DNA from 2 places in the Promicromonospora sp. NPDC059942 genome. Region 2 is predicted to be linked to the other one. Evidence: riboswitches for the same ligand, from Rfam matches in the RefSeq annotation. Region 2 holds a riboswitch; the other holds the start of a gene.

Region 1 (14,287 bases), on a different contig from region 2:
GCGCAGCGGGCAGCCGGGTGGCGCGGGCCGCCGCCGCGTAGGCGGGATCGACGTCGGCCAGGGCGGTCGCGACGCCGAGCGCCAGCCGACGGTGCCCGGCGGGCGAGGGGTGCACCCGGTCGATGTGCCAGGCCTTGGCCCCGGCGGGAGCGATGGCCTCGACGGCGTCGACGACGACCACCCGGCCGGGCCGGGCCGCGGGCGAGCTCGGTCCGTTGCCCTGAGACCGGTCGGTTGACGGACCGATCTCGGTGCGACCGACCGAGCTCGACGGGGGCGGCAGCACGGCCGCCGCGACCTCGTCGACCGCCGCGTTGATCAGTGCGACCCGGCGCCGCATCACGTGCCGGACCAGCCGGGGCGTGAGCTCGAACAGGCCGATCACGGGGAGCCGCACGAGCACGACGTCGGTCCCGGCGCGGCGCAGCTCGCCGACGCAGCGGTGCAGGTCGGCGAGCGTGAACCGGGCGTCGAAGTCGCTGCGCAGCACGTCGTTGCCGCCCACCAGCACGGTGGCGAGCCGGGGGCGGAGCGCGAGCGCGGCGTCGAGCTGGGTGTCCGCGACGTCGCGGGAGCGGGCGCCGTTGGTGGCGAGGTTCGAGAACTCCGCCACGCCGAGCACGGCGGCGAGGTGCGCGGCCCAGCCGGGGCCGTGAGCGGCGTCCGGGCCGACGGTGTCACCCACGCCCGCGGTGATCGAGTCACCGAGGGCGACCAGTCGGAAGCAGCTCTCGCGTCCCGCCGGCGCCGTCATCTCACCGTCGCCCCCCGGCGCCGACGTCGGCCAGGTCGAAGGCCTTGCGGGAGTGCAGGTCGAGCATCGCGTCGCCGGTCGCGCTCCACGGGAAGAGCTCGGCGCGAGCGCGGGCCTCCTTGCGCCGCACCTCCACGTCGCGGTCGAGCACCTCGTGCAGGGCGAGGGCGAGCGCCGACGCCTCCGGCGGTGCGGCGGCCCCGGCGGTGCCGACCACCTCGGGGAGCGCGCTCGACGAGCTGCAGACGACGGGCGTCCCGGAGGCCAGGGCCTCCAGCGCCGCGAGGCCGAACGTCTCGATCGGCCCGGGGGCGATGACCGCGTCGGCGCAGGTCAGCAGGGTTGCGAGCCGGTCGCGGTCCGGGATGAACGAGAGGAACCGGTGGGGGAGCCCGGCGGCCTCGGCCCGGCGCCGCATCTTCGGCAGGAGCGGTCCGGAGCCGGCGACGACGAGCCGCACGGGGCGTCCGTCGCGCACGAGCTGGGCGGCGGCGTCGATCGCGAGGTCGGGCCGCTTCTCCGTGGACTGGCGGCTCGCGAGCACGATGAGCGCGGTGCCGGGCGGCGCGTACTCGGCGCGGGCCTCGGCCGAGTACCGGTCGGGCCGGAAGCGTTCCAGGTCGACCCCGAGCGGCACGCGGTACAGCGGCGGCAGCCTGGTGCCCCGCACGCGCTCGGCGAGGCGCTCCACCTCGCCCGCGGCGAAGTGGGTGGTGGCCACGAGCCGGTCGAACCGGGTGAGCGTGGCGAGGTTGTACCGGTCGGCCACCGCGGGCGTCACCGCCGCGCCGAACTCGGCCGCCCAGCCGCCCTCGGCGCCGCCGGGGAGCCAGGACCGCAGCACGCCGTCGACCCGCTCGTGCAGCATCATCAGCGACGGGATGCCGGCCTCGCGGGCCCAGTCGCCCAGGCCGGCGAGGGTGGTGCGGTCGCTCACCTCGAGGCGGTCGGGTGCCAGCGTCTCCAGCAGCCCCCGCATCTTGCCGGGCCGCACCACGGCGCGGTACCCGCCGCTGAACGGCACGCGCGGCGCCGCCAGGCTGACCACGCGCACCCCGTCCACGTGCGTCACTCCGTCCCGCCTGTCCGGCACGACGAGCACGGGTTCGTGCCCCCGGGAGAGGTACTGCCCGGCCATGGCGTGCATCGCAGTTCGGATGCCCCCGGAACGAGGGCTGTAGAAGTTCGCGACGTGGACGATTCGCAAGTTATACCTCCGCTGAGCCGGCTCTCGCGTGCACCCGGATCGCGTCGTCGTAGTGCCCCATGAGCTCGGAGCAGATGTCGTGCCACGTGCGGCCCTCGGCGCGCTCGCGCGCCGCGGCCCCGAAGGCTCGCCGCTTGCGCTCGTCGCCCACCAGGTCGACGACGCGGGCGCGGAGCGCCTCGTGGTCACCTGGAGGGTACAGCCAGCCGTCGTGGGAGTGCCGGACGATGTCCAGCGGGCCGCCCGCGGCGGGCGCGACGACGGGCACGCCGCTGGCGTGCGCCTCCTGCAGCGTCTGGCCGAAGGTCTCCAGCTCGCCCGGGTGCACGAACACGTCGAGGCTCGCCATCGCCCGGGACAGCTCGGCCCCGCGCAGCAGCCCGGTGAAGTGGGCGGCCGGCAGGACGTGCCGCAGCTCGTCCCGCTCGGGCCCGTCGCCGACGATCACGAGGCGCACGTTCGGCAGGTCCTGCACCACGCGCAGCGCCTCGACCTGCTTCTCGGCGGCCAGGCGGCCCACGTAGCCCACGAGGATCTCGCGCCCGGCGCCGACCTTCCGCCGCCAGGCCTCGTCCCGGAACCCCGGGTGGAACGACTGCGTGTCCACGCCGCGGCCCCACAGGCGCAGGTTGGGGATGCCGTGGTTCTCGAGCTGGCGCATGGTCGCGGTCGACGGCGCGAGCGTCATCGTCGCGCGCTCGTGGATGTCCTTTACGCGCTTCCAGAGCAGCGGCTCGAAGTGGCCCAGGCCGTACCGCGCCGCATAGCCGGGCACCTCGGTCTGGTAGACGGCGACGCTCGGCAGGCCCAGCCGTTCGGCGGCGAGGATGCCGCGCCAGCCGAGGATGAAGGGGGAGGCGAGGTGCACGACGTCGGGCGCGAACGTGGCCAGTGTGCGCTCGGTGCGCCACTTCTTGCCCACGACCAGGCGCACGTCCGGGTACCCCGGGAAGCCGATGGAGCCGAGCTCGACCACGGGGGCGCCGCTCACGAAGGGCGGGACGTGGCCGATCGACGCGTCGGCGTCGGGCGCGAGGACCATGGCCTGGTCCCCCCGCTCGTGAAGGTGCTCGAGGACCCGCAGGACGGAGTTGGTGACCCCGTTCACCTGCGGGAGGAAACTCTCCGCAACGATGGCTACTCGCACGCTACGAACCTGCCGGTCGTCGATGTCCGGACGAAGTCCTCCGTGCGGCGAGTCGGGGAACGGGTGGCGTCGAGACGGTAACCGCTACACACGAAGTCACAATCCTGACCGTAGCGGAGCCACCACGCCCCTGGCATGGGGAACACCCCTGAAGTGACCCTCAACTCGTTCTGGTCGGCACCTTGCGGGCAAAGGCGAGCTGCGAGAGGCGGACGAGCGCGCCGACGAGCAGGGCCACCAGCAGCGCGTTGCGCAGGGCGCCGACGCTCGTCGCGAAGGGCCAGCCGCCCAGGAACTCGCCGTACCGCAGCGGGTAGATCTCCATGGTCAGCCGGGCCACGATGAGCGTGCCGACGGCGGGCACGAACCATGTGCGCCGGGTGCCCTGGCTGCGGCTGCCGAGCGCGATCGCCGCCGCGACGGGCGGGCCGATCCACGCGATGAACTGCGGCGAGCCCACCTTGTTGAAGACGATCAGCGCGAGCAGCTCCGCGGCCGCGCCGACCAGCAGGATGTCGCCGACCCGCTCGGGCCGGCGCCGGGCCGCCCACCAGATCAGGGCCGCGATCAGGATCGCGGCGAGCGGGAGGGCGACGTCGAGCGCCTGCGCGACGGCGTCGGCGCCGTCGCCGAGCACCTCGTAGGTGTAGATGACGTCGTCGTACTCGACCTGGATCGAGGAGTCCCACAGGCGGGCCACCGTGAACGGCGTGGCGGCGACGGCCTCGACCTGGAGCTGCCGGTCGCCCTGCTCGCCGAACACGTCCAGCACGTTGTCCTGCCCGCCGCCCGCGAAGGCGATGCCGATGACGACGGCGGACACCGCCGCGCCCGGCAGCACCACGTTCCTCAGGAAGGCCTTGGCGTCCCTCGCCGTGGCGGCCAGCGCCAGGGCCACCGCACCCGGGGCGATCTTGATCCACGCGCCCACGGTGGCCAGGGCCATCGCGACGGCCGGCCGCTTCACCGCGATGAGCAGCGCGACGAGGATGATCGGCGCGAGCAGGCCGTCGAGGCGGCCGATCCAGATGGGCCCGAGCATCACGAGGAAGAACAGCCAGAACCAGACGGCGGCGCGCCCGTGGGGCTTGGCCCGGCCGAGCAGGGCGACGGCCCCGGCGTTGGCGGCGGTGACCATGCCCATCCACACCCAGTCGTAGGCGACCGTGGTGTCGGTGAACAGCGCGGGGACCGTCATCGGCCCCAGGGCGCCGAGCGGGTAGACCCAGGCGTAGGTGAACACGGGCCACGAGCCGGTGTTCATGCCGTTGCGGACCCACCACTCGTACAGGTTGACGTCGCCGAGGATCTGCCCCCCGAAGACCCAGGTCTGGAAGATGATCCAGGCGTGGGTGAGGGCGAACGCGACCCAGAGGGCCGGCCAGGACGAGAGCACGCGGACGGCGGACCGCAGGATGTCCTGGCCCACGGCCTTGGGCGATGTCGACAGGTCTGACGGGCTCGGCACGGGCCACATCTTTGCACTGATCGAGGATCGCGTCGGCGATCGGCCCGGACGGGTACAAGTTCGGACATTCGCGAGTTAGAGTTCGGGTACCCGAACTTTCTGGAGCCCAGATGACTCGCACCGCCGCGCAGCCACGCACCGGCCGCGCCCGCCTCTTCGTCCTGCTCGGACCTGCCTTCGTGGCGGCCATCGCCTACGTGGATCCCGGCAACGTGGCCGCGAACCTCACCGCGGGCGCGCGGTTCGGGTACCTGCTCGTCTGGGTGCTCGTGGCGGCCAACGCGATGGCGGTGCTGGTGCAGTACCTGTCGGCCAAGCTCGGCGTGGTCACCGGCCGGTCGCTGCCCGAGGTGCTGGGGGAGCGGCTGCCCCGCCCGGCGCGCCTGGCGTACTGGGCGCAGGCCGAGGTCGTCGCCGCGGCGACCGACCTCGCCGAGGTGATCGGCGGCGCCATCGCGCTGAACCTGCTGTTCGGTGTGCCGCTCGTGCTGGGCGGCGTCATCACCGGGGTGGTGTCCCTGCTGGTGCTCGCGGTGCAGCAGAAGCGCGGCCAGCGGGCGTTCGAGGGCGTCGTCACCTCGATGCTCGCCGTGCTCACGGTCGGCTTCTGCGCCGGGCTCTTCTTCTCGCCGCCCGACCCGGCCGCCATGCTGGCCGGCCTCGTGCCCCGCCTCCAGGGCGCCGATTCCGTGCTCCTGGCCGCGTCCATGCTCGGCGCCACGGTGATGCCGCACGCGATCTACCTGCACTCCTCGCTGGCCCGCGACCACCTGCACGCGCCGTCCACGTCGGTGCCGCGCATCCTTCGCGCCACCCGCGTCGACGTGGTGCTGGCCCTGATCCTGGCCGGGAGCGTGAACATCGCGATGCTGCTGCTCGCGGCCGCGAACCTCGCGGGCCGGGAGGGGACAGACACCATCGAGGGCGCGCACGCCGCCATCGCAGGCACCCTCGGTCCGGTCGTGGGCGTGCTGTTCGCGGTCGGGCTGCTGGCCTCGGGCCTGGCGTCCACGTCCGTCGGGGCGTACGCGGGGGCGGAGATCATGTCGGGCCTGCTGAAGGTGCGCGTGTCGCTGCTGACCCGCCGCGTGGTCACGCTGCTGCCCGCGATCGTGCTGCTCATGACCGGGATCTCGCCCACCTGGCTCCTGGTCGTGAGCCAGGTGGTGTTGAGCTTCGGCATCCCGTTCGCGATGATCCCCCTCGTGCGGCTCACCCGGGACCCCGAGCTGCTGGGCGAGCACCGGAACGCCGTGACCACCCAGGTGCTGGCCTGGGTGGTCGCGGGCGTGATCGTGGCGCTGAACGTCACCCTGCTCTGGCTCACGTTCACCGGCTGAGCGTCGGGCGGTGCGGCGGGGTGGGGCTGGGCGGGGCGGTGCGGTGCGGCGGCGTCTACTCGTCGAGGTAGGCGACGTCGCCGTTCGAGCTGCGCATCTCGACGGTGCGGGCGGCGTCCGGGTCGACTGGTCCCTCGACGATCTCGTCGCCGTTCGACGTCTGCATCGTCAGGGCCACCGGCCCGCCGTCGCCGTGCACCGTGATCCGGCCGTTGCTGGTCTCGGCGTAGACGTTCCCTGCCACGGCCGAGATCTCGATCGACCCGTTGCTGGTCGTCGCCGAGGCGTCGGCCCGCACCGACTCGAGGGTGATCCGGCCGTTGCTCGTGTCTCCGGTGACCGTACCGTCCACGTCGCTCACGGAGATCTCGCCGTTGGAGGTGGAGACGTCCACGTCCGCGCCCGCGTTCGCGACCGTGATGTCGCCGTTGCTGGAGCGGGCCGACAGCTGTCCGTCGAGGTTGATGGCCTCGACGTGGCCGTTGCTCGACTGCGCGGACACGTCGCCGGCCACGCCGCTCGCGACGACGTCGCCGTTCTCGGTGCGGATCACCACCTCCGTGTCGGCGGGCAGGGTCACGTCGAGCTCCCCGGAGCAGCGGGAGAAGATGACGGACCACCCGCAGCGGTGCGTGATCTCCAGCCGGTTCGCGGACTCGTCCGCCGCGTACCGCGGCGACCGCACGCCGCTGTGCGCGATCGCGTCGACCTCGACGTCGCCGTCGGCCGCGGTGACGGTCACGTCGCCGTCCGACACCAGCTCGACGGTCCCCGCGGCCGCGTAGGTGTGCCGGGTCGTGGTGGTGTCGGACATCATCAGGTCGACGAGGAACAGCGCCCCGAAGCCGACGACGACCACACCGAGCACCACGCCGAGCGTGGTCAGCACGCGGGCGGTCGCGCCTCGCTGCGGGGGGCCGGGCGCGTACCCGGCGTCCTGGGGGTAGCTGTCGGGAGCAGGCTGTGTCATCAGCGGGATCCGTTCTGGTCGAGCCAGCGCAGCACGGCGAGCACCCGGCGGTGGTCGTCGGCGGCCGGCGGGAGGCCGAGCTTGGTCAGGATGTTGGTGACGTGCTTCTCCACCGCGGCCAGCCCCACGACGAGGCGGTCCGCGATGGCGGCGTTGGAGCGTCCCTCGGCCATGAGCGCGAGCACCTCGCGCTCGCGGCGGGTCAGGACGTCGAGGTCGGAGCCGGGGTGGCGGGCGATGATCTGCGTGACCACCTCGGGGTCGACGACGGTGCCGCCCCCGGACACCCGGGCGACGGCGTCGAGGAACTCGTCGACGTCGGCCACGCGGTCCTTGAGCACGTAGCCCAGGCCGCGCGCGCCACGGGCGAACAGCTCGCTCGCGTAGCTCTGCTCCACGTACTGCGACAGCACGAGCACGGGCAGGTCCGGGTGCAGGCTGCGCAGGTGCACGGCGGCGCGCAGCCCCTCGTCGGTGTGCGACGGCGGCATGCGGACGTCGGTGACGAGCAGGTCGGGCAGCGGGGTCCCCGGCGTCGACAGCGCGCGGACCAGGTGGTCCGCCGTGCCGTACCCGGTCACCTCGTGCCCCTCCGCCGCGAGCAGGCGGGTGAGGCCGTCCAGGAGGAGGACGGAGTCCTCCGCGATCACGATGCGCACGGGACCTCCACGGTCAGGCGGGTGCCCGCGCCGGGCGGGCTGTCGAGCTCGAAGGTGCCGTCCAGGGCCGCGACCCGGCCGCGCAGGCCGGCGAGCCCGCTGCCGGCGGAGAGCCCGGCCCCGCCGCGGCCGTCGTCGGACACCGCGACGCGCAGGCGCACCGGGTGGTCGTCGGGCACGAGGCTCGCGTGCACCAGGACCCTGTCCGCCGCGGCGTGCTTGGCCACGTTGGTCAGCGCCTCCGCGACCACGAAGTACGCCGCGGCCTGCGCGGCCGGACTGGCGGGCGAGAGGTCGCCCGTCACCTCCACGCGCACCGGGACCGGGCTGCGGCCCGCGAGCGCGGACAGGGCGGCGTCGAGCCCGCGGTCCGAGAGGACGGCGGGGTGGATGCCGCGCACCAGGTCGCGCAGCTCGGCGAGGGTCTCCTTGATCTCGCGGTGCGCGAGCTCCAGGGCGGCGACGGCGTGCTCGGGGTCCTTGTCTGCCAGGCGGCGGGCCACGCCGAGCTCGACGCCGAGGGCGACCAGGCGCTGCTGGGCGCCGTCGTGCAGGTCGCGCTCGATGCGGCGGCGCTCGGTGTCGGCGGCGGAGACCGCCGCGGTGCGCGACTCGGTGAGCACCACGGCGCGCTCGCGGGCGGTGTGCGCGGCGGCCTCGGCCAGGCGCGTCTCCCGCTCGGCGGCGGCGGCGCGGGCGTGGGCCACCTCGGCCGCGGACGGGCCGAGCAGCACCGTCGAGAGGCGCACCATGAGGTACGACCCGTACTGCGCGAGGGCGGCGGCCGCCCAGACGAGCACGACGGCGCCGCCGAGGGCTCCGACGACCGTGGCCGGCCAGGGCAGGCCGGACCACTGCGCGAGCGCGCTGTCCCGGCCCACCAGCGTGAAGACGACGGCGGCGACCGCCGCGGCCGCCAGGGCGGTCGTGACCGAGAAGAACACGCAGGTGGTGAGCATCCCGAGGAAGGCGTGCAGCGTGGCGGCCCAGGCGCGGTCGTCGCGGACGGGCGCCCACAGCCGGGACCAGAAGGTGGGCCGGACCGGCGCCGGCGGCGGCTGCGGGGCGGGGATCCGGACGCCGGTCTGCCGGGCGACGCGGGCGCGTTCGGCCGTGCCGTACCGGCGGGCGAGGACGAGGCAGAAGGCGAGCATCGGCACCCCGATGCCGAGCGCGGGGACGAGCCCGGCCGAGACCAGGACGAGGATCCAGAGGACCAGGCCGGCCGTCAGGTGCCAGATCCAGCCCACGGCCAGCGCGGCGACGGCGCGCCGGGTCGCGGGGTCGTACGGGCCCCGGAGGAACCCCGCGCCCGAGGTCAGCGCGGGGGCTACCTGGTCCGCGAGGGTGCGGGGCGGGGGCGCCGGCGTCGGGCCGTCATCGCTGGTCATGGACACGACACTAGGCGGACCGGCGCCCCCGGCACATTGAGTGCACCCACCGGGTGCGGGTGGGGTTTTCCCTACCTACGGAGTGCTCAGGCGAAGGCGCTGGTGCCCGTGATCTCGCGGCCGATGATGAGGGCCTGCATGCTCTCGGTGCCCTCGTAGGTGTGCAGGGCCTCGATGTCGGCGAAGTGCCGGGCCACGCGGTTCTCCAACAGGATGCCGTTGCCGCCGAGCAGGTCGCGGGCGATCGACGCGATCTCACGGGCGCCGCGCGTGCAGGTGTACTTGGCGAGCGAGGCCCGCGGCCCGGTGAGCTGCTCGGCCTCGTCGAGCCGCGTCATCTGCTTCACGAGGAGCTGCATCTGCGTGAGGATCGACAGCATCTTCGTGAGGCGCTCCTGCACCATCTGGCTCGCCGCGAGCGGGCGGCCGAACTGCACGCGCTGCTTGGAGTAGGCCACGGCGGTCTCGTAGCAGGCGATGGCCTGCCCGACGGCGCCCCAGGCCACGCCGAGCCGCGTGGCGAACAGCACCCGGCCGGTGTCCTTGAACGACCGCGACTTCGGCAGCAGGGCGTCGGCCGGCACGAACACGTCGTCCAGCACGATGTGGGCCTGGTGGATGGCGCGCAGGGAGAGCTTGCCCTGGATGGTCGTGGCCTCGTAGCCGGGGGTGTCCTGCGGCACGATGTAGCCGTGGACCTGGCCGTCCTCGCCGCGCGCCCAGACCACGGAGATGTCGCCGATCGAGCCGAAGCCGATCCACTTCTTCTCGCCGTTGATCACGTACCCCTCGACGCCGTCGCGCGTCTCCTTGACCGCAGAGGTCTCCAGGCCCACGGAGTCCGAGCCGTGCGTGGGCTCGGTGAGGGCGAAGGCGCCCAGGATCTCGCCGCGCGCCATCGGGCCGGCGTACTTCTCGATCTGCTCGTCGGAGCCGAGCATCACGATCGAGCGCAGCGCGAGGCCGCCCTGCACGCCGCAGATGGTGGTCACGGAGCCGTCGCCGCGCGACATCTCCATCGCGGACAGGCCCTCGGCCATCTTGGAGATCTTCGGGAAGCCGGGCACGTCCACGCCGTCCCGCAGGAAGTCCAGCTCGGCCATGCGCTTGACCAGGTCCATCGGTACCTCGTACCGCTCCCAGTAGCCGTCGATGACGGGGAGCACCTCGTCCTGCACGAACTGGCGGACGGCGAGCTGCTGTGCCCGCTCCTCCGCCGTGATGTCGGCGAAGGCGCCGGCGAAGTCGATGTCGAGCGGCTGCGTGACGTCGTAGTCGGGCGCCGTCACTCCTGGGGTCTGAGTCATGCTCCCCATGGTGCGCCGGTACCGGATCTCAGGTCAAGCGATACTACGTCTCACCCGATCGGCGCCTCGGCGTGGTGGCAGGCGCGTCCGTGCGCCCACGGCTGCGGCCGGGTCCGCACCCGTTCGCCCGACGCCGCGGCGCGCCGCACCTCGAGCTGGAGGTACTGGTCCTGCGCCGCCTCGGCCACGGAGTACGGCGCCGCCGCCCCGTGCAGCACGTGGTCGGCCATGTCGGCCACGATGCGCGCGATCGACAGCTCGTCGTCGGGCAGGCGGGCCGGGCGGAACGCGTTGTGGTGCAGCCACTCGCCGTCGAGCGTGTACCCGCGCAGGAACAGGCCCTCGTGGCTGCCGGCCCCGCCCGCGGCCACCCGCTCCAGCGTGGAGCGCCGCGGCTGCCCGTCGGCGCCGATCGTGCGGACGACGTCGTCGCGCAGCTCGCCCCGCTCGCCGCGCACCAGCAGCGCGGGGGAGCGCACCCAGGAGCGGTACTGGACGTCGTCGAACTCGTAGGTGCCGAGGCGGTCGCCGTAGTCCAGCCACGCGGTCGCGTGCACCGTGTCGACCAGGGTGAGGTCGTCCGGGTCGTCCGCCCGGCTGGGGCTCGGCAGCACCCGGCGGGCGTCGCGCCGGGCCGTGATCTCGACGTCCTCGAAGCCGGCGCCCAGGGCGCGGCGCAGCACGCTGAGGCCGTGGTAGTCGTGCGCCACCGCGACGTGCGCGTCGGTCACCGCGCCGAGCCGGCCGGACGCCGCGACCGCGAGCTGGGCCTCGATCAGCGGCTCCAGGTGGTACTGCTCGGCCACGTGCACGCAGGCGCCGTCGTCCACGAGCTGCTGCAGCGCGGCCAGCTCTCCGACCGTGCCGGCCGCCGGCGTCTCCGTGAGCACGGGGACGCCGGCGGCGGCCAGGTCGCGGATCACCGGCTGGGCCGCGCCCGCGGGGAGGGTCAGCAGCACCAGGTCCGGGGCGCCGCCGTCGAGCAGCTCCCGCACGGTGGCAAAGGCCGGGGCGGGCAGCCCCGGCAGCCTCGCGGCCGGCAGGCCGCGCGTCGCCAGGGCCGCGCGGTCCGCCGCGTTGCGGGTGGCGATCCCGGCCACCTCGAAGCGGTCCGGCAGGGCGTGCAGCACCCGCAGCATGGTGCGGGCGCGGAAGCCCGAGCCGACGATCCCGATCCTGGCCGTGCGCTCCTGTGCGTTCACGAGCGCCGACGGTACGCGATCAGGCGGTCGCGACCGCCGTGCGGTCCGGGCCGGCGTTCTCCCGGCGGCTGATGCGCCACCACGCGAAGAAGCCGAACAGCGTGAACGCGCCGTAGATCACGTACATCATCGCGGTGGCCCAGTACCCGGCGGAGAAGAGCAGCGGGACGCCCACGAGGTCGACGGCCACCCAGATCAGCCAGAACTCGACCCAGCCCTTGGCCATGCCGTAGGTGGCGAGCACCGAGCCCGTGAAGATCCAGGCGTCGGCCCAGACCGGCTCGTACGAGCCGAGGGCGCGGAAGAGGGGGGTCAGGAGCAGGGTCCCGGCGAGCATCCCGGTCACGAGGCCGATCCGGACCCGCCACGAGGCCCAGCGCGGGTGCACGGCGACCGTGCCGGCCCCGCCTGCCCGCTGGGTCTCCCGCCAGCGGTACCAGCCGTAGATCGAGACCGCGATGAACATGATCTGGCGGGCGGCCTGGCCGAGCATGTCCGCCCGGCCCGTCTCGCCGAACCAGGAGCCCATGAAGACGGTGAAGAGCAGGATGTTGCCGACGATGCCCACCGGCCACGCCCACACCTTGCGGCGCAGGCCGCCCAGCGCGGAGGCCAGGCCGAACAGGTTGCCGATGACCTCGCGCCAGTAGATCTGCTGGTCGCCGACCAGGAACGTCGCGTCGTAGGCGGCGCGGAACCAGTCCATGTCTCTTCCCTCTTCCGAAGTCCGCACACTGGACTCCGGGGTGAGGGCCGGCGCGCCACGAGGGCGCCGACGACGGTGCGGTGCCGGGACCCCGAGGGGTCGACGGCGCGCGCCGCACGTGCTTCCTCCCATCCGGACTTTCACCGTCGGTCCTGGAGTTCCACCAGGTCAACCGGGTTCTCCCGAAGGAGCACCCGGGTCGCGGACTATTACCGCCGGCTCGGAATTTCACCGACCCCGGAGCACGTGTGCAACTGCTGCTGCACGATGTCTAGCGGAACACAGGATGCCACGACGGCATTCCCGGCCGGAAGCGCCGCAGGCCCCGGGTGTCAGACCAGCGCGTCCCGGACGGCGCGGGCCACCTCGTCGGGCCCGGCCACGCCCTCGACGACGGTGACGACGACGCGGCGTGTGACCGGGGTGCCGTCGTCGGCCAGGGGGCTGGCGGCGGTGCCGAGCACGGCGGCCCGGCGCAGGTCGGCGAAGGCCTCCTCCAGCTCGGGCCGCAGCTCGAGCGACGGCGTGCGCAGCCAGCGCCGCAGGATCGCGTTGTGCACCGCGACCACCGAGGCCGCGAACGCGATCGACGCCGTGGAGGCGGAGCGCTCGGGCGGCAGGGTGTCGCGCAGGTAGTGCGTGAACGCCCGCTCGTAGCGGTGCGTGGTGATGAGCTCGCGGTCGCGCAGGGCCGGGACCTGCTGCAGCAGCGCGTACCGGGCCAGGGAGGTCTCGCGCTGGCCCACGTGGTGGTCGAACACCATGCGCGCCGCACGGCACACCTCGAGGTACGGGTCGACGTCGGGGTCCCAGGCGCGCCCCAGGTCGTGGCCGGACTCCTCGCTCGCCCGCGCGTCGGGGCGGGTCGCGGCCAGCATGACCACCACCTCCTCGAGCAGCAGCTCGTGGTCCGCGAAGACCACGTCCTCCTTCGAGCGGAACCGGCGGAAGAACGTCGCGCGGCTCACCTTCGCGGCGTCGGCGATCTCCTCGACGGTGGTTCCCTCGTACCCCTGTCGAGTGAACAGGTCCACCGCGGCGTCGACTGCCTGTGCGTGCGTGTGGGTACGGACGGCGGTCATGCCAGGCAGGCTACCGCGTGCTCCCCGGGCGCCGTGAAGAGTCTTTGAGCGAAGAATGCGGTTCATGATGCGAATTTTCCCGTTTGCCGGAGATCTTCCCTGACTGCAGTCTGCGCAGGTAGCGCACCTCGCGGACGGCCGTCAGCAGGCCGAGAACACCGGGTACGGCGGACCACGGGTGACCGAGGAGCACGCCCACCAGACACACCAGAAAGATCACCCCGCCGGCCACGACGGTGGCGAGGCTTCCCCATCGGATCCCGGTCACGCGGTTGAGCGTAGTCTGCTGCGCGTGACCGAGACCGCAGCCCGTCCCGTCGTCGACGTCTACGTCGACCCCATGTGCCCCTTCGCCTGGATCACGTCGCGCTGGGCCCTCGAGGTGGCCCAGATCCGCGACGTCGAGCTCACCTTCAAGCTGATGAGCCTCTACCTGCTCAACAAGGACCGGGACATCCCGGACGACTACCGGGCCCGCATCGAGCGCTCCCGGGGCATCGGCCGCATCGCCGCGGCGGTGCAGACCGACCACGGCCCCGAGGCCTTCTCGGCCTTCTACACCGCCGCCGGGACGCGCATCCACAACCAGCAGGACAAGGCCTTCGACGACGTGGCCGTCGCGGCGCTCGCCGAGGCCGGCCTGCCCGCCGCGCTCGCGGAGGCGGGCACCTCGGAGGACTACGACGAGGAGCTCGCAGCGTCCCACGAGGCCGGCATGAAGCCGGTCGGGGACGACGTCGGCACGCCCACGATCCACGTCGACGGCGTCGCGTTCTTCGGCCCGGTGCTCACGCGCATCCCGCGCGGCGAGGAGGCGGGCGCGCTGTTCGACGCCTCCGTGACGCTGGCGCGCTACCCGTACTTCTACGAGATCAAGCGGTCGCGCACCACCGACCCCCAGTTCGACTGACCACCACCGGCACCAGACCCACCGGCACCAGAGGAAACATGACTCTCGACCTGCGTATCTTCATCGAGCCCCAGCAGGGCGCCAGCTACGACGACCAGCTCGCCGTCGCGCGCGCGACCGAGGAGCTCGGGTTCAGCGCGTTCT
Region 2 (14,287 bases):
CACCTTCGGTGCTCCTGCCCCGCTCATGCGCATGCTCCTTCGTGCTCGTTCTGGTTCTGGTGCTCGTTCTCGTACTGGCTCTGGCTCTGGCTCTGGCTCTGGCTCGCGTGGTCGTTCGTGTAGTGCCCCATCACCAGCCGCTTGGTCTCCAGGTAGCGGTGGTTGTGCACGCCGTGCCCCACCACCAGCCCACGCCGCCCGACGACGTCCGTGCCGGCCGCGCGCAGGCCCGTCACCTTCTCCGGGTTGTTGGTCAGGAGGGTCACCCCGTCCAGGCCGAGGTCCGCGAGGATCGCCGACGCCGCGCCGTACTCACGCGCGTCCACCGGCAGCCCCAGCTCGACGTTGGCCTCCACGGTGTCCAGCCCGGCGTCCTGCAGCGCGTACGCCTGGATCTTGGCCGCGAGACCGATCCCGCGGCCCTCGTGCCCGCGCAGGTACACGACGGCGCCGCCCTCGGCGGCCACCGCCCGCAGCGAGGCCTCGAGCTGCGGGCCGCAGTCGCAGCGCAGGGAGCCCAGGCCGTCGCCCGTGAGGCACTCGGAGTGCACTCGCACCAGCGGGGCCGCAGTCGCCGTAGCCGCAGCCGCAGCCGTAGCCGGGGCCGCAGCCGGATCCACCGGCGTCAGGGCCAGGTGCTCCGCGCCCGAACGGAGGTCGCGGTACGCCACGACCCGGAAGTCGCCGTACTGGGTCGGCAGGGCGGCCTCCGCGACCCGTTCCACCCAGGGGTCCGTGCGACGGTTGGCGCCCGGAACACCTGAGATCGGCGTGCGCGGCTCTGCGGTGCCGATCTCCGCGGTGCCGAACTCAGCGGTGCCGAGCTCCGCGGTGCCGAGCTCCTCGGCCGCGGCCGACGAAACATCGTGCTCCCGCCGCCACGCGACCAGGTCGGCGACCGTCAGCACGACGAGCCCGTACTCCCGCGCCAGGGCCTGCGCCTCGGGCAGGCGCATCATGGCGCCGTCGTCCCGGACCAGCTCGGCGATGGCGCCCACCTCGCCGAGGTCGGGAACCGTGTCCGTCGTGCTGCCCGCCAGCCGCACCAGGTCCACCGCGGCCTCGGTGTGCCCCGCCCGCTCCAGCACACCGCCGGGGCGGGCCCGCAGCGGCAGCACGTGCCCGGGCCGGATCAGGTCGCGCGCGCCCGAGCCCGGGTCACCGAGCACCCGCAGCGTCAGCGCCCGGTCCGCGGCCGAGATACCCGTGGACACGCCCACGGCGTCCACCGACACCGTGTAGGCCGTGCCGCGCGGGTCCTCGCTGCGCTCCACCATCAGCGGGAGCTCCAGGGCGTCGGCCCGGTGCGCCGGCATGGGCGCGCAGAGGTAGCCCGACGAGTGCCGCACGGTCCACGCCACCCACTCCGCCGTGGCGACGCCGGCAGCCAGCACGGCGTCCACCTCGTTCTCCCGGCCGGCGTCGTCCGCCACCAGCACGGGCCGCCCGGCGGCGAGCTCGGCGAGGGCGCGCTCGACGAGTCCCGTGGTCACAGCCTCTGTGGTCGCAGCGGTCGTGCCAAGCGCTTCCGTGCCATCTGCATCCGTGGTCGCGCGGTCCGCCGCCCGCACGCCGGTCATCGCGCGACCCCGTTCGCCATGAGGCGTTCGACGTACTTCGCGAGCACGTCGACCTCCACGTTGACGGAGTCCCCCGGGACCAGCCGGCCCAGCGTGGTGGCGGCGAGCGTGGTCGGGATGAGCGAGACGCCGAACCCGTCGTCCGACACCCACGTCACCGTGAGCGAGACCCCCGACAGCGCCACGGAACCCTTCTCCGCGACGTACCGGGTCAGGGCGGCGGGGGCGGAGAACTCCAGGTCGTCCCAGCGCGGCCCGGGCGTCCGCCGCACGAGCACGGCGACGCCGTCGACGTGCCCCTGGACCACGTGCCCGCCCAGGCGGCCGTTCGCAGGCAGCGCCCGCTCCAGGTTGACCCGGGCGCCGGGCACCAGGCCGCCGAGCGACGTGCGCCGCAGTGTCTCGGGCATCACCTCGGCCACGAACGCGCCGTCTGCGACGGAGGTGACGGTCAGGCAGACGCCGTCGACGGCGATCGAGTCGCCGGGACGGGCGTCGGACGTGGCGAGCGGCCCCGCGACGGTCAGGACGGCGTCGGGCGCGACCGTATCGGGCGCGACGGCGTCGGTATCGGGGTTGGCGTCGGCGCCGGCCGGGCCGTCGGGACGGACGAGCGCGACGACGGAGCCGAGCTCCTCGACGATTCCGGTGAACATCAGATCTCCTCCTGGGTGCGCCGGCCGGGGCGGCCGTCCTGAGCGGAATGGGCTGCGGTCTGCTCTGCCGCGGTGTTGTCTGCCGCGGTGTTGTCTGCCGCTGTGTTGTCTGCAGAGGGCTGGTCTTGCGGAGGCTGGGCCTCAGCGGGCTTGAGGCGACGCGCGACCAGCAGCACGTCGTCGCCCAGCCGGGTCACGTCCCCGGTGGCGAAGCGCGCGGCCTCACCGATGGTGGTCACGCCGAGGTCGCCGACGGCGGTGGCGCCCACGCCGAGCAGCACCGGGGCGACGTAGGCGTGCAGCTCGTCGACGAGGTCCGCGGCCAGCAGCGCCGTGGCCAGCGTGGGGCCGCCCTCCACGAGCAGCTGGCGCACCTCCCGGCCGCCGAGCTCGCGCAGCGCGGCGTCGAGGTCGTGGGTGGGCAGGTGCAGCAGCGGGCCGCCGGGCCCGCGCAGGCGGGCGTCGTCGGGCACCTCGCGGCGGCCGAGGACCACGCGGAGCGGCTGGTGCTCGAAGAGGCTGCCGTCGGCCCGGCGGGCGGTCAGCGACGGGTCGTCGACGAGGGCAGTCCCCGAGCCGACGGCGATCGCGTCGACCTGCGCGCGGACCGTGTGGGCGTGCGCGCGGGCCCGGTCGCCGGTGATCCAGCGGCTGGTCCCGTCCACGGCGGCGACCCGGCCGTCGAGGCTGGTGGCGAGCTTGAGGGTCACGTAGGGGCGGCCGCTGCGGACCGCGTGCAGCCAGGGCCGCAGCAGCTCCTCGCCGTCGTCGGCGAGCAGACCCACGGACACCGGGATGCCCGCGTCACGGAGCCTGGTCGCGCCGCCCGTCGCGACGGGGTTCGGGTCCCCGACCGCGACGTGCACCGCGGCGACGCCCGCCTCGATGAGGGCGTCCGCGCAGGGGCCGGTGCGGCCGTGGTGCGCGCAGGGCTCCAGGGTCACGACCGCCGTCGTGCCGCGCGGGTCCACACCCCGGGACCGGGCGTCCGCCAAGGCGGCGGCCTCGGCGTGCGGCGTGCCGGCGCCGCGGTGGTAACCCTCCGCGACGGTGCCGCCGTCGGAATCCAGGAGCACGCAGCCGACGCGCGGGTTGGGCCCGTACGCCGGGCCCAGCCGCGCCAGCGCGAGGGCGCGGCGCATCGCGGCCTGGAGACCGTCCGGTCCGATCGGTGCCTGATTCATGCCGTCCTCCCCGAGCGTCGGCGCTCCGGGGGTGGACGACGGGTACGCGAGTCAGGAGCCCGAAGGCTCTGCTCGCGCGCACGACGTCACGACGTAGCGCGTCCCAGGGGACGGCTCCGCCGCACGTGCTTCCTCCCATCCGGACTTTCACCGTCGGTCCTGGAGTTCCACCAGGTCAACCGGCCCGTCCTTGCGGACGGACGCGGGTCGCGGACTATAACCGCCGGCTCGGAATTACACCGACCCCGGAGCACGTGTGTGCGTACTGCTGCTCGCCAGCATGCCACAGGTCGCGTCGCGCGCGGCCATGGTCTGCGTCACACGCGCTCCCGTCATCTGTGCTCCCGGAGGCGGCGCCGGGTCACGCGCGCTCCCGGAGCCGGCGCCGGTGGATCACCCACTCGGCCACCGCGATGTTGATCACCCAGCCGGCGGTCAGCCCGATCGAGTTGGTCACGGGGTCCAGGCTCCCCGTGACCAGCACGAGGGGCCCGAGCAGCAGCCCCTGGGTCCCGGCGCCCATGGCCAGCGCGTACGCGCGCGTCATCCACGCGGAGTGGGTGGCGTAGTCGCGGCGCAGGGCCGCCCGGACCCCCAGCGCGATCGCCGCCAGCATGGTGGTGCCCACGAGGTAACGCATGCCGTTGACCACGACCGTGTCCTTGACCGGCAGGTCGTAGAACGCCGTCATCCAGAGCCCGGTCAGGGCGACGCCGACGCCCGCCGGGGCGAGCACCCGCCCGGCCCAGCGGTGCCAGCGCCGGCGGCGCAGGGCCGGCACGAACTGGAAGGCGCCCAGCATGCTGTAGACGGTCACGCACACGATGTGCACGACGACGGGCAGCGGCTGGGTCACGAACCGCGCGTTCTCCTCGGTCAGCACCGGGTCGGAGGCGAGCTCCGCGAGCCGCGCGGAGCCGCCGAGCGCCGGGATCACCGACAGGAGCAGCAGGCCCGCAGGAACGAGCCAGGTGTGGCGCCGGGCGCGCCGGGACGGCGTCACGGACGTCGTCATGGATGCGGTGTCGGGTGCGGCCCCGGGAGCCGCTGCCACGCCGGGTGCCGCGTCAGGTACCGCGTCGGGTGTCGTCATGTACCGAGCATCCCGGCCCGGTCGAGCGAGGTCATCGGCCCAAGGACCGGTCTTCCGCCCGGCCGAAAGTACGAGCCGCCGCCCTCCCCCACCGGGGCGGATCGGTGCGCCGCGCGCGGACCGGTGCGGGCAATCAAAGGCGCTTGGCACACTATTTCCAACCAGAAACCGAGCGAAGACAAGCGTTGAGTGCTGGGTATTTGCGCTGCTGCGGCAGGAAAAGACACAAATACCCAGCACTCAGCGGCCGGGGTCGGGCGGGGACGGGCGAGGGCCGTCAGTGGGTGTGCTTAGTCGCCAGCTCGCGGAGCGTCGCGATCTCGGCCGGGATGTCCTCGGCCCCGTACACCGCGGAGCCAGCCACGAAGACGTTCGCGCCGGCGTCGGCCGCACGCTCGATCGTCTCCCGGGACACTCCCCCGTCGACCTGGATCCACACGTCCAGCCCGGACTCGCTCACGGCCTGCCGCGCGCGCCGGATCTTGGGCAGCGTGCCCTCGATGAACGACTGCCCGCCGAACCCCGGCTCGACCGTCATCACGAGGATCATGTCGATCTCGGCCAGCAGGTCGAGGAACGGCTCCACCGGCGTGGCCGGACGCAGCGCCACCCCGGCGCGCGCGCCGAGCCGGTGCAGCTCCCGCGCGAGTCGGACGGGCGCCTGCGCGGCCTCCGCGTGGAAGGTGACCGACGCCGCCCCCGCCTCGGCGAACGCCGGCGCCCACCGGTCCGGGTTCTCGATCATGAGGTGGGCGTCGAGCGGGATCGGCGACACCTTCGCGAGCCGCTCGAAGATCGGCAGCCCCAGCGTCAGGTTCGGCACGAAATGGTTGTCCATGACGTCGACGTGCGCGTAGTCCGCGGAGGCGATCCGGCCGAGGTCGCGCTCGAGGTTCGCGAAGTCGGCGGACAGGATGCTGGGGGCGATGAGTGCTGCCATGATGCCAGCGTAGGGCCCGGTTCTCCGGGCCACCGAACGCGCCACCGCATCCTGGCGCCGCACCGCGCCACCCCACCAGGCCACCTCGAGCGACCGGGAGCACCGATGATCCCCGACGTGAACTACTGGGCCGTGATCGTGGCCACGCTGTCCACGCTCGTCGTGGGCTCGGTCTGGTACACCCCGCGCGTGTTCGGCACCCGCTGGATGCGGCTGGCGAAGGTCGATCCCGAGGCCGCCCGGGCCGCCGGCGTCTGGCCCATCGTCGTGACGGTGATCGTCAGCTTCCTGACGGCGTGGGTGCTGGCCGGCGCCGTCTACATCTCGTGGGTCTTCTACGAAGGCAGCTTCTTCACGGCGTCGGTAGTGACGGCCGTGCTGCTCTGGGTCGGCTTCACCGCGGCCCGCTTCATCACCCACGACGCCTTCGAGGGCCGCCCGCCGCAGCTCACCACGCTGAACCTGGCGCACGAGCTGGTCACGATCCTGGTCATGGCCGTGATCCTCGGCGTGTGGCCGCCGGCGGGCGTGTAGGCGTACCACCAGAGACCAGGCGAAAGTTCACCCGTGCGGCGCACGGAACCCGCTGACCCGGACCGCGGACGGCGCGCTAACGTCCGGCCATGGTCAGCAAGCCGGACGGCAGCCACGGGATGTTCCGCAGGTTCTACGACGAGACCTACAACCTCCGCACCATCAGCACGAAGCAGCTCTGGTTCAACGCGTTCCTCTTCCCGTGCGTCATCGTGCTGGGCATCCTCCTCATCGCAGACATCTACGGGTCCCAACGAGTTCTGGAGTCGAGGGGGGTCGTGGTCGATGCAGTTGTCGTCGAACGCGGCGACAGTCTGAAGCTGGAGATCCCCGCAGACGACGGCGGACGAGCAACGTACGTGAACAACCCCGACGATGCGTTTGCCGTCGGCGACGTCGTCACCATCCGCTATGACCCCCGGGATCCCACGAACTTCTCTCCCACCATGGAGAGCGGCCTCGGTAGCGCCATGGCAGCCTTCGGCGCAATTCTGATCATCATGGCTGGGCTGTGGTCGTTTCAGGTCGTCGAGCTGATCGGGCGCCTGACAGGACGCCGACGACGCCAGCCTCGAAACGTCGGCTTCAACTTCATGCCGAATTTCACCGACTGACGAGGTCTAAGTCCGAACGGGCGTGCCACTAGCATCGCAGCGTGAACGAGCAGCTGCGGCCCGCAGGGGGCACGCGCCTGGGTGCCGCCGTCCGTGAGTTCAGGCGAGCGACGACCGGCGGACTTGTGTCCACGATCTGCTGGATCGTCGTGCTGACGGCCTTACCCGGCTACCTCACGTTCGGATACTTCCAGGACAAACAGATCCTCGCGGAACGCGGCGTGCAGGCCGTTGCGGCAGTGACCGAGGTCAACGGGTCGCGCAGAGCCCCTGACACGGTGGTCGTCAGGTCTGTCGATCCGCCGCACTTCGAGTCGACGCTCTACCGCTCTCCGGATGTCCGCGTCGGTGATCGGATCGACGTGGTCTTCGACCCCCAGCGTCCGGCACGGATCGCCGCCGTCGACGCGCCGCTGATCAACAGCTCCGTCCTCGTGGTCGCAGGTCTCGACCTGCTCAGCATCCTGGCGTTGCTCTTCGCCGCCGCGGCGGCCGCCGAGCTCGTCCGGCGCGCATGGGCGCGCCTTCGTGGTGATCGGAGACCGGGCTCCGACAATCTCCGTCGCTAGCCTCGACGCCGCAGCAGCGTCAGGTGCATCAGTTCGGTCCCGTGCTCCTGCGGCCCGACTGGTCATGGCCGTGATCCTCGGCGTGTGGCCGCCGGCGGGCGTGTAGGAAGTTCACCCGACCGTTTGGCCTGGTCCCGGCCTCGCGACGGGAAGACGCCGCTAGTCTCCCGGCGTGACCGAGCACCGCGACCAGTCGGACGACCCACCAGGAGTTCAGTACCGGCCCAAGCAGTCGCTGCGCACGATCTCGCGCGTTGCGGAGATCAGGTCGCGTGGGTGGTCCCGGTGACGCGGCGCCAGAAGGAGGCGCGGCGCGCGATGGAGCGCCGGATGGCACCGCCTCCCCAGAAGCAGCCGGCGACGCGGGTCTTCTCCTGGCGAAGGCTCCGGGCGCAGCTGGCGACGCAGCCGACCGGGCAGCTGGTGGTCGCGCCGCTCTGCCTCCTCCTCTTCTGGATCCCTCTCGCGGGGCTCACCACGGAACACCTGGCCAGGCCACTGATCCTCGACGCACGCAGAGTCACCGTCGAGGCGGTGGTCGAGTACCGGAACGACGGGAGGGCGGGCGACTCGCTCGACGTCCGCACGCTCGAGGAACCGCTGTTCTCGACCACGCTGCACCACTGGCCCCGCCACCTGGAGGTCGGCGACACGTTCGAGCTCACGTACGACCCGCAACGACCGAGCCGGGCCGCCGCGGTAGGCGCCCCGTGGATCGATCGCTACGTGATCGAGTTCGCCCTGCTGGACCTGCTAGTCCTGCCGGGGGTCCTCCTGTTCGTCCCGGTCGGTGCCGAGCTCGCGAAGCGTGCCCGGGCGCAGGTCGCGGCGGGGCGAGGCCTGCGACGCGCACACGCCGCCGTCGTCAGCTACCTGCGTGACGACGCCGACACGCAACCATGGCTCCTGACCGTCACGTTGTTCCTCCTGATCCCCGGCGGGCTCGTGCTCGCGAGCGGCGGCTTCATGGTGGTCCAGGCGGCCCAGGCGGCCGCCCTGTACCAACGAGGAGCGTCCGGGACGGCCGTCGTCGAAGGGACGAACCTGACCGGCAGCTGGGGTGGGTACGCGGACGTGTACTTCCTGGCGCGCGCCGCGCCCGCGGGCGACCCGGCGCGCACCAGCCCGACGCACACGAGCCTGACGCACCTTGTCGCGCACCACTTCGAGCTCGACGTCGTCGAGATCGTCTACGACCCCCTGGACCCGGGGAACGCGATCGAGGCGGGGGCGATCCCGTGGGGCTGGCAGGAGTGGACGGCGACGGCGGTGCTCGTCGCCTCCGGAGCATTCGGCGTCGTCAGCGTGCCGGCCGCCGTCGGCCGCCTGGGGCGCGGCAGCTCATCCGCGCGCCAACCGGACGAGCGCTCGGGAGCCGACACGTGAAGCGCCGACGTTCGACACGCGATCGAGCTTCGGCCACCCCTCCGATGATCGACCTCACCGGCCTCAGAAGGGCCAGCACCCGCGGGCTGGTGGGCGCCGTCGTCTTGATCGTCCTCGGCACGGCGATCCCTGCGTATCTCACGTACGACCACCTCCGGGAGCGGCAGATCCTCGCGGACCGCGGGATACGGGTCGAGGCGCAGGTCACCGAGGTCGACCACATGCGCCGCTCCGCCGACACGGTCGACGTCCGGCCCGTCGACCCGCCGTACTTCGAGGCGGTCCTCGACCCGGGGCAGGGCCTCTCGGTCGGCGACCGGGTCGACGTGATCGTCGACCCCCTTGCTCCAGGCCGGATCGCCGTCGTCGACCAGCCGCTGATCACCAGCAGTGACCTCGTCTTCGTCGCCATCGACCTGGCGTGTGTCCTGGCCCTGCTCGGCCTGTTCCTGCCGCTGGGCGAGCTCGTCCGACGCGGGTGGGCGCGTTACCGGGGCGTCCCTGTTCCGGCTGGGCGGTCACCGGAGGCGGTGCCGTTCTCGACGCCGCGCCGCCGACTCCTCGCCGGTATGGAGCCTCCGCAGATCCTCCTCCTGCTGGTCGTCGCTCCCGTGGCGGGCGCAGTGATCACGGGGCTCATCGCCGCGGACGCCACCAAGACTGCAGACGCGCTCAAGACCTCTGGTGTCACCACCCAGGCGATCGTCGAGAAGAGCGCGTGGGCGGCCGACGACGGCGGGTGGCTCGACGTGTCGTTCAGGCTTGCCGACGGCACCGAAGCCGGCGCCGACGTCCACGCGCAGGGCCGCGTGCACTACGAGGGCGAGTCCGTCGACATCGTCTATGCGCAGACCGCGCCGCGTATCGCCCGGCTTGCGGACCACGAAGCCCTGCCGACGGACACCTGGCTCCCCGTCGGCCTGTTCGCCGCCTTCGCGGCGACAACGGTGGTGACGGTGCCGGTAGCCGTCGTCGCGCTCTTCCGACGGCCCCGGCTCGACCGGCTCGCCCGGCTCGCCCCGCGGGGACGCGACTAGCCTCCCCTGCTACGGCGTCCGCCTTGCTACTCCACCCTGCCGCTCCGCCCTGCTACGCCGTCCGGCGCAGCAGCGTCAGGTGCATCGCGTCCGTCCCGTGCACGTGCGGCCAGAGCTGCACGTCGTCACGGTCGGCCAGCGGAATGTCCGCCCCCGGACGCACCGCTGACCGCACCGCGGCCGGGGTGTCCAGCCGCTCGACGTCGGCGCGCTTCTTCAGCACGTCGGCGACCACGAGCTGCGTCTCGGCCAGGTGCGGCGAGCACGTCACGTACGCCACCACTCCCCCGGGCCGGACGGCGTCCAGCGCCGAGGCGAGCAGCTCCCGCTGGAGCGCCGTGAGGGCGGCCAGGTCCGACGGCGTCCGCCGCCACCGGCTCTCCGGCCGACGGCGCAGCGCGCCCAGGCCGGTGCACGGCGCGTCGACCAGCACGCGGTCGTAGGCGCCGGGCTCCTCCGTGCCGACCTCGCGACCGTCGCCGGTGCGCACCTCCTCGACCACGCCGTCGGGCAGCGCGGCCAGTGCCCCCGCGACCAGGCGGGCCCGGTGCGGCGCCACCTCGTTCGCGACCAGGGTCGCGCCGCGCTCGGCGGCCAGGGCACCGAGCAGTGCGGCTTTGCCGCCCGGGCCGGCGCACAGGTCCAGCCAGCGCCGGTCGTCGCCCTCGACGGGCACGGCGGCCAGTGCCAGGGTGACGAGCTGCGAGCCCTCGTCCTGCACGCCCGCGAGGCCCGACCGGATCGCGGGGATGCCGGACGGGTCCGAACCCTCCAGGCGCAGCGCCGTGGGTGCCCACCGGCCGGCGACCAGGTCGACGTCGCCCCAGGCGTCCTCGTCGGAGGTCTCCACCAGGCCCGGCCGCGCCACGAGGGTGACGCGCGGGGCGGCGTTGTCGGCGGCCAGCAGGTCGCCGAGCTCGTCGACGCCGCGGCCGTTGCCCGCCAGCGCCTCCCGCAGCGCACGGGCGATCCACAGCGGGTGCGACTCGGCGGTCGCGAGGCCGCTCAGGGCGTCCGGCGCCTCCTTCTCCAGGATCGACAGCCACTCGTCGAGCGGCCGCTCGGAGACCCGGCGCAGCACGGCGTTCACCATCTGCGCGGGCCCGGCGCCCACCCGGTTGCGCGCGAGCCCGACCGTCTCCGAGACCGCGGCGTGCCCTGGCACGCGCATGCCGAGGAGCTGGTGCGCGCCGAGCCGCAGCACGTCCAGCAGCGCCGGGTCCAGGCCCGACAGCGGGCGGTCGACGCACGTCGCCAGGATCGCGTCGTACCGGCCGCGCATCCGCAGCGTGCCGTAGGTGAGCTCGGTCGCGAAGCCGGCGTCGCGGCCGCGGATCCGCCGCTCCCGCAGCAGCGGGGGCAGCACCAGGTTCGCGTACGCGTCGGACTCGTCGACCTCGCGGAGCACGTCGAAGGCCGCCATGCGCGCCGGGTCGGTGCCCTTGCGGCGCTCCGAGGGCGCCTGCGACGTGCGGGACCGGTCGCCCCGGGACCGCGACGCGGAGCGCTGCCGCCCCGCGGAGCTGCGACGCTCGTCGCCGAAGTCCCGACGGCCGCCGGTGCTGCCCCTGCCGTTGCCGCCGCTGCCACTACCGCCGGCACCGCCGCGGTCGCCGTCGTAGCCGCTCATGCGGAGGCCTCCGCCGTGCTCGGGGCCGACGCCGCACCGGTGGCCGACGTGCCCTCCGCCGACGTGCCTGGCGCCGTCCCGCCCGCCGTCGTCCCGCCGGCCGTCGTCCCGCCCAGCACCAGCCCCGCCTCGACGAGCGCGCGGCCGCCGCCCCGGGCCCAGTCGGGCGCGGGCATGGCCTTCTTGCCGACCGGCCGCACCTCCCCCAGCGCGACGGCGTGCGTCGCCGTGCCGACCAGCACCTCGTGCTTGAGCGCGCGCACCTCGCCCGCCCTCAGGTCGGTGACGTCGGGACGCGGCGAGACGGGCCCGAGGCCCAGCCGGGACCCGTCCGGGAGCACGGTCCACGCGCCCGGCGCGGGCGTGCAGCCGCGCACCAGGCGGTCGACCGCGAGCGCCGGGTCCGTCCAGACGACGCGGGCGTCGTCGGTGGTGAGCTTGGCGGCGACGGAGACGCCGTCGGCGGGCTGGGGCTGGGGCTGGAGGGTGCCGTCCTCGAGGGCGTCGAGGGTGGCGACGAGCAGCTCAGCGCCGGAGACGGCGAGGCGGCCGAGGAGGTCGCCGGAGGTGTCGGTGGGGCGGATGGTCTCGGTGGCCGTGCCGAGCACGGGGCCGGTGTCCATGCCCTCGTCGAGCAGGAAGGTGGTGGCGCCGGTGACCTCGTCGCCGGCGATGAGGGCGCGCTGCACGGGGGCGGCGCCGCGCCAGGCGGGCAGCACGGAGAAGTGCAGGTTGATCCAGCCGAGGCGGGGCACGGCGAGCACGGCGGGGCGCAGGATGTGGCCGTAGGCGACGACGGGGGCGGCGTCGACCTGGAGCTCTTCGAGCAGGGCGACGAACTCGTCCCCGCGCGGGACGTCGGTGATGACGCGGATCCCGGCCTCCTCGGCCCGGGCGCGCACCGGGCTGGGCGTGAGCTTGCGGCCGCGGCCCGACGGCGCGTCGGCGCGGGTCAGGACGGCGACGACCTCGTGACGCGAGGCGAGCAGGGCCTCCAGGGAGGCGACGGCTGGTTCGGGGGTTCCGGCGAAGAGAAGACGCACCGGGTCAGTCTAGGTGTGCGCCAGGTGTGGGGCTCTGCCGGGCCGGTTCGCTCGGCGGGGTCCGACGTCGTGCGGTGAGCACCACGGTCGCCGCGGCGGTCAGGGTCCCGAGCGCGATCGCGGCGGCCACGGCGAGCGTCAGGGTGTCCGGGCCGGTGAGCGGCTGCCCGCGCAGGGCCTGCCAGGCCAGCAGCAGGACGACCGCGAGCGCCGCGCAGCCCGCGACCTGCACGAGCCGGGTGCGGTCGCGGACCGTGAGCCGGCCGGCGGGCACGACGGCGACCAGCCAGGCCACGAGCGGCAGGGCCTGCATGGCGTGGATGCCGATGAAGTGCGCGGCCCGCAGGTCACCGGCGACGGTGGACCAGCCGAGCAGGGGCAGGCCGGGTCCGCCGTCGGCCGGGCCCACGGTATGGGCGCCGATCAGCACGCGGTCGCCGCCGGCGCGCAGGGCCTCGAGCTGGGTGGGGGTCGGGTCGGTCATGAGGAAGGCGACGGCCATGCCGACGACGGCGACGACAAGGCCGCCGCGCAGGCCCCAGGCGAGCACGGGGTCGTCCAGCCGCTGCGCGAGCAGCACGACGGCGAGCACCACGTTGGTGGCCCAGAGCGTGGCGATGGCGCCCGCCATGGTGAAGTACACCGTCTGGTCGAGCGGGGTGCTCACGTTGAAGTGGCTGCGCAGCCCCCGCGCCGACTGGAGCACGATCAGCGCGAGCTCGACGAGCAGCGCGGCCGCGACGATCCAGGAGACGGTCACCACGAGGCGCCGTCGGCCACGGACGTAGGTGAGGAACCAGACCAGCGTGAGGCTGTACACGCAGATCGAGACGGCGAACTTCGTGGGCTTGAGCCAGGTGGGCTCGCCGAGCACCTGACGCGGGTCGGCCACCAGGCCCACGAGGCACACGAGTAGCACCACGGCCGTCAGCAGCGTGGTGAGGGCCAGCGGCGGGTTGGTGCGGACCGCGCGGGCGAGCAGCGAGGCCGGGGTCTTCAGGGCGGACGGCGTCGGCGGGGCGGGCGAAGTCATGGCGCGAGCGTGGCACCGCCTGCCCACCTCCGGGGAGGTGATTCGCCCGTCGCCGAACGGCTCGGAAGCGCAGGAAGCACGAGCCCCGCAGGAACCAAGAGCCGCGCAGAACGCAGGAGCGGCACGGGAGCGCGGCGCGACGTGCAAGGACGGCGCTCCCCGGCACACAGACGCCGTACCAGGTTCCGTACCAGGTTCCGTGCAAGGTTCCGCACCCCGTTCCGCACGTCTCGGAGGACCACGATGCAGCGCTCCCCGCTCCGCGCACCGGTGGCGTCGGCGTTCTGCGCCGTCGTACTCGCAGGATGTCTGGCCGGGTGCGCGGCAGACACACCACACCCGGGCTCCGCCGACCCGGACGCCGACCCGGACGCCCACGGCGCAGGATTCGCCGAGGTGCTCGCGCGGCCCGCCCCGACCGCCGACTACGCCTGGTACCCGGAGACGGTCAGCGATGCCCTGCCGTCCGTCCGGTACACCGGCGACATGCACGCCTCCGAGCTGGTCGCGGTCGGCCGGCTCACCGGCTGGACCGCCGGCGAACCCGCACACCCGAGCCTGGAGAGGATCGACCTGACGTTCGCGGTCGACGAGGTCGTCGACTCGCTCGGCGACCTGACGATGCTCGAGGGCGGCACGGTCACGGTGCGCGTCGGCATCGACGGCACGGCCGATCGTGACCGCGTGGCCGAGGAGCTGCTCGCGCTGGACGACGTCGTGCTGTTCCTGAACCATGTGGGCCCCGAGCAGTGGCCGCCGCCGGAGTGGGTCGTCGTGTTCGACGACGCGTTCCTGGGTGACGTGCACGACGGCGCGGCGATCACCTGGCCGGTGGCGGAGGCGATCGCCGCGAACAACCCTGCCGACTCCCACCCGGCAGTCGACGCATCCACGCTCGACGAGCTGCGGGTCGCGGCGACGCGGGAGCGCACGGTCGAGCTCCCCCTGAACGGCTGAGCCCGGCCGGCTGAGCCCGGCCGCCGGCGTC

Evidence for each region. A riboswitch is a leader RNA that binds a small molecule or an ion and turns the genes downstream of it on or off. The one in region 2 is predicted to bind FMN.
Region 1: it holds a riboswitch for FMN, as region 2 does, so the genes downstream of both, pnuC (nicotinamide riboside transporter PnuC) here and ribD (bifunctional diaminohydroxyphosphoribosylaminopyrimidine deaminase/5-amino-6-(5-phosphoribosylamino)uracil reductase RibD) in region 2, are expected to answer to the same signal.

What each region holds. Positions count from the first base shown of each region.
Region 1 covers NZ_JBHWLR010000015.1:75,840-90,126, forward strand. Annotated here, with positions in the region: gene ACFV9Q_RS21865 (SGNH/GDSL hydrolase family protein) at 1-754, opposite strand, end outside; gene ACFV9Q_RS21870 (glycosyltransferase) at 756-1,961, opposite strand; gene ACFV9Q_RS21875 (glycosyltransferase family 4 protein) at 1,963-3,069, opposite strand; gene ACFV9Q_RS21880 (hypothetical protein) at 3,269-4,585, opposite strand; gene ACFV9Q_RS21885 (Nramp family divalent metal transporter) at 4,687-5,916, shown strand; gene ACFV9Q_RS21890 (DUF4097 domain-containing protein) at 5,972-6,886, opposite strand; gene ACFV9Q_RS21895 (LuxR C-terminal-related transcriptional regulator) at 6,886-7,545, opposite strand; gene ACFV9Q_RS21900 (histidine kinase) at 7,533-8,936, opposite strand; gene ACFV9Q_RS21905 (acyl-CoA dehydrogenase family protein) at 9,023-10,243, opposite strand; gene ACFV9Q_RS21910 (Gfo/Idh/MocA family protein) at 10,294-11,445, opposite strand; gene pnuC (nicotinamide riboside transporter PnuC) at 11,465-12,151, opposite strand; FMN riboswitch at 12,266-12,401, opposite strand; gene ACFV9Q_RS21920 (helix-turn-helix domain-containing protein) at 12,484-13,233, opposite strand; gene ACFV9Q_RS21925 (hypothetical protein) at 13,244-13,501, opposite strand; gene ACFV9Q_RS21930 (DsbA family protein) at 13,526-14,143, shown strand; gene ACFV9Q_RS21935 (LLM class F420-dependent oxidoreductase) at 14,182-14,287, shown strand, end outside.
Region 2 covers NZ_JBHWLR010000022.1:22,982-37,268, reverse strand. Annotated here, with positions in the region: gene ribH (6,7-dimethyl-8-ribityllumazine synthase) at 1-27, opposite strand, end outside; partial or broken gene ribA (GTP cyclohydrolase II) at 24-713, opposite strand; partial or broken gene ACFV9Q_RS25255 (3,4-dihydroxy-2-butanone-4-phosphate synthase) at 939-1,580, opposite strand; gene ACFV9Q_RS25250 (riboflavin synthase) at 1,577-2,236, opposite strand; gene ribD (bifunctional diaminohydroxyphosphoribosylaminopyrimidine deaminase/5-amino-6-(5-phosphoribosylamino)uracil reductase RibD) at 2,236-3,420, opposite strand; FMN riboswitch at 3,542-3,678, opposite strand; gene ACFV9Q_RS25240 (DUF2306 domain-containing protein) at 3,782-4,513, opposite strand; gene rpe (ribulose-phosphate 3-epimerase) at 4,791-5,453, opposite strand; gene ACFV9Q_RS25230 (DUF1761 domain-containing protein) at 5,559-5,987, shown strand; gene ACFV9Q_RS25225 (hypothetical protein) at 6,077-6,601, shown strand; gene ACFV9Q_RS25220 (DUF3592 domain-containing protein) at 6,643-7,170, shown strand; gene ACFV9Q_RS25215 (hypothetical protein) at 7,501-8,556, shown strand; gene ACFV9Q_RS25210 (DUF3592 domain-containing protein) at 8,601-9,593, shown strand; gene ACFV9Q_RS25205 (RsmB/NOP family class I SAM-dependent RNA methyltransferase) at 9,646-11,223, opposite strand; gene fmt (methionyl-tRNA formyltransferase) at 11,220-12,266, opposite strand; gene ACFV9Q_RS25195 (hypothetical protein) at 12,271-13,299, opposite strand; gene ACFV9Q_RS25190 (hypothetical protein) at 13,543-14,256, shown strand.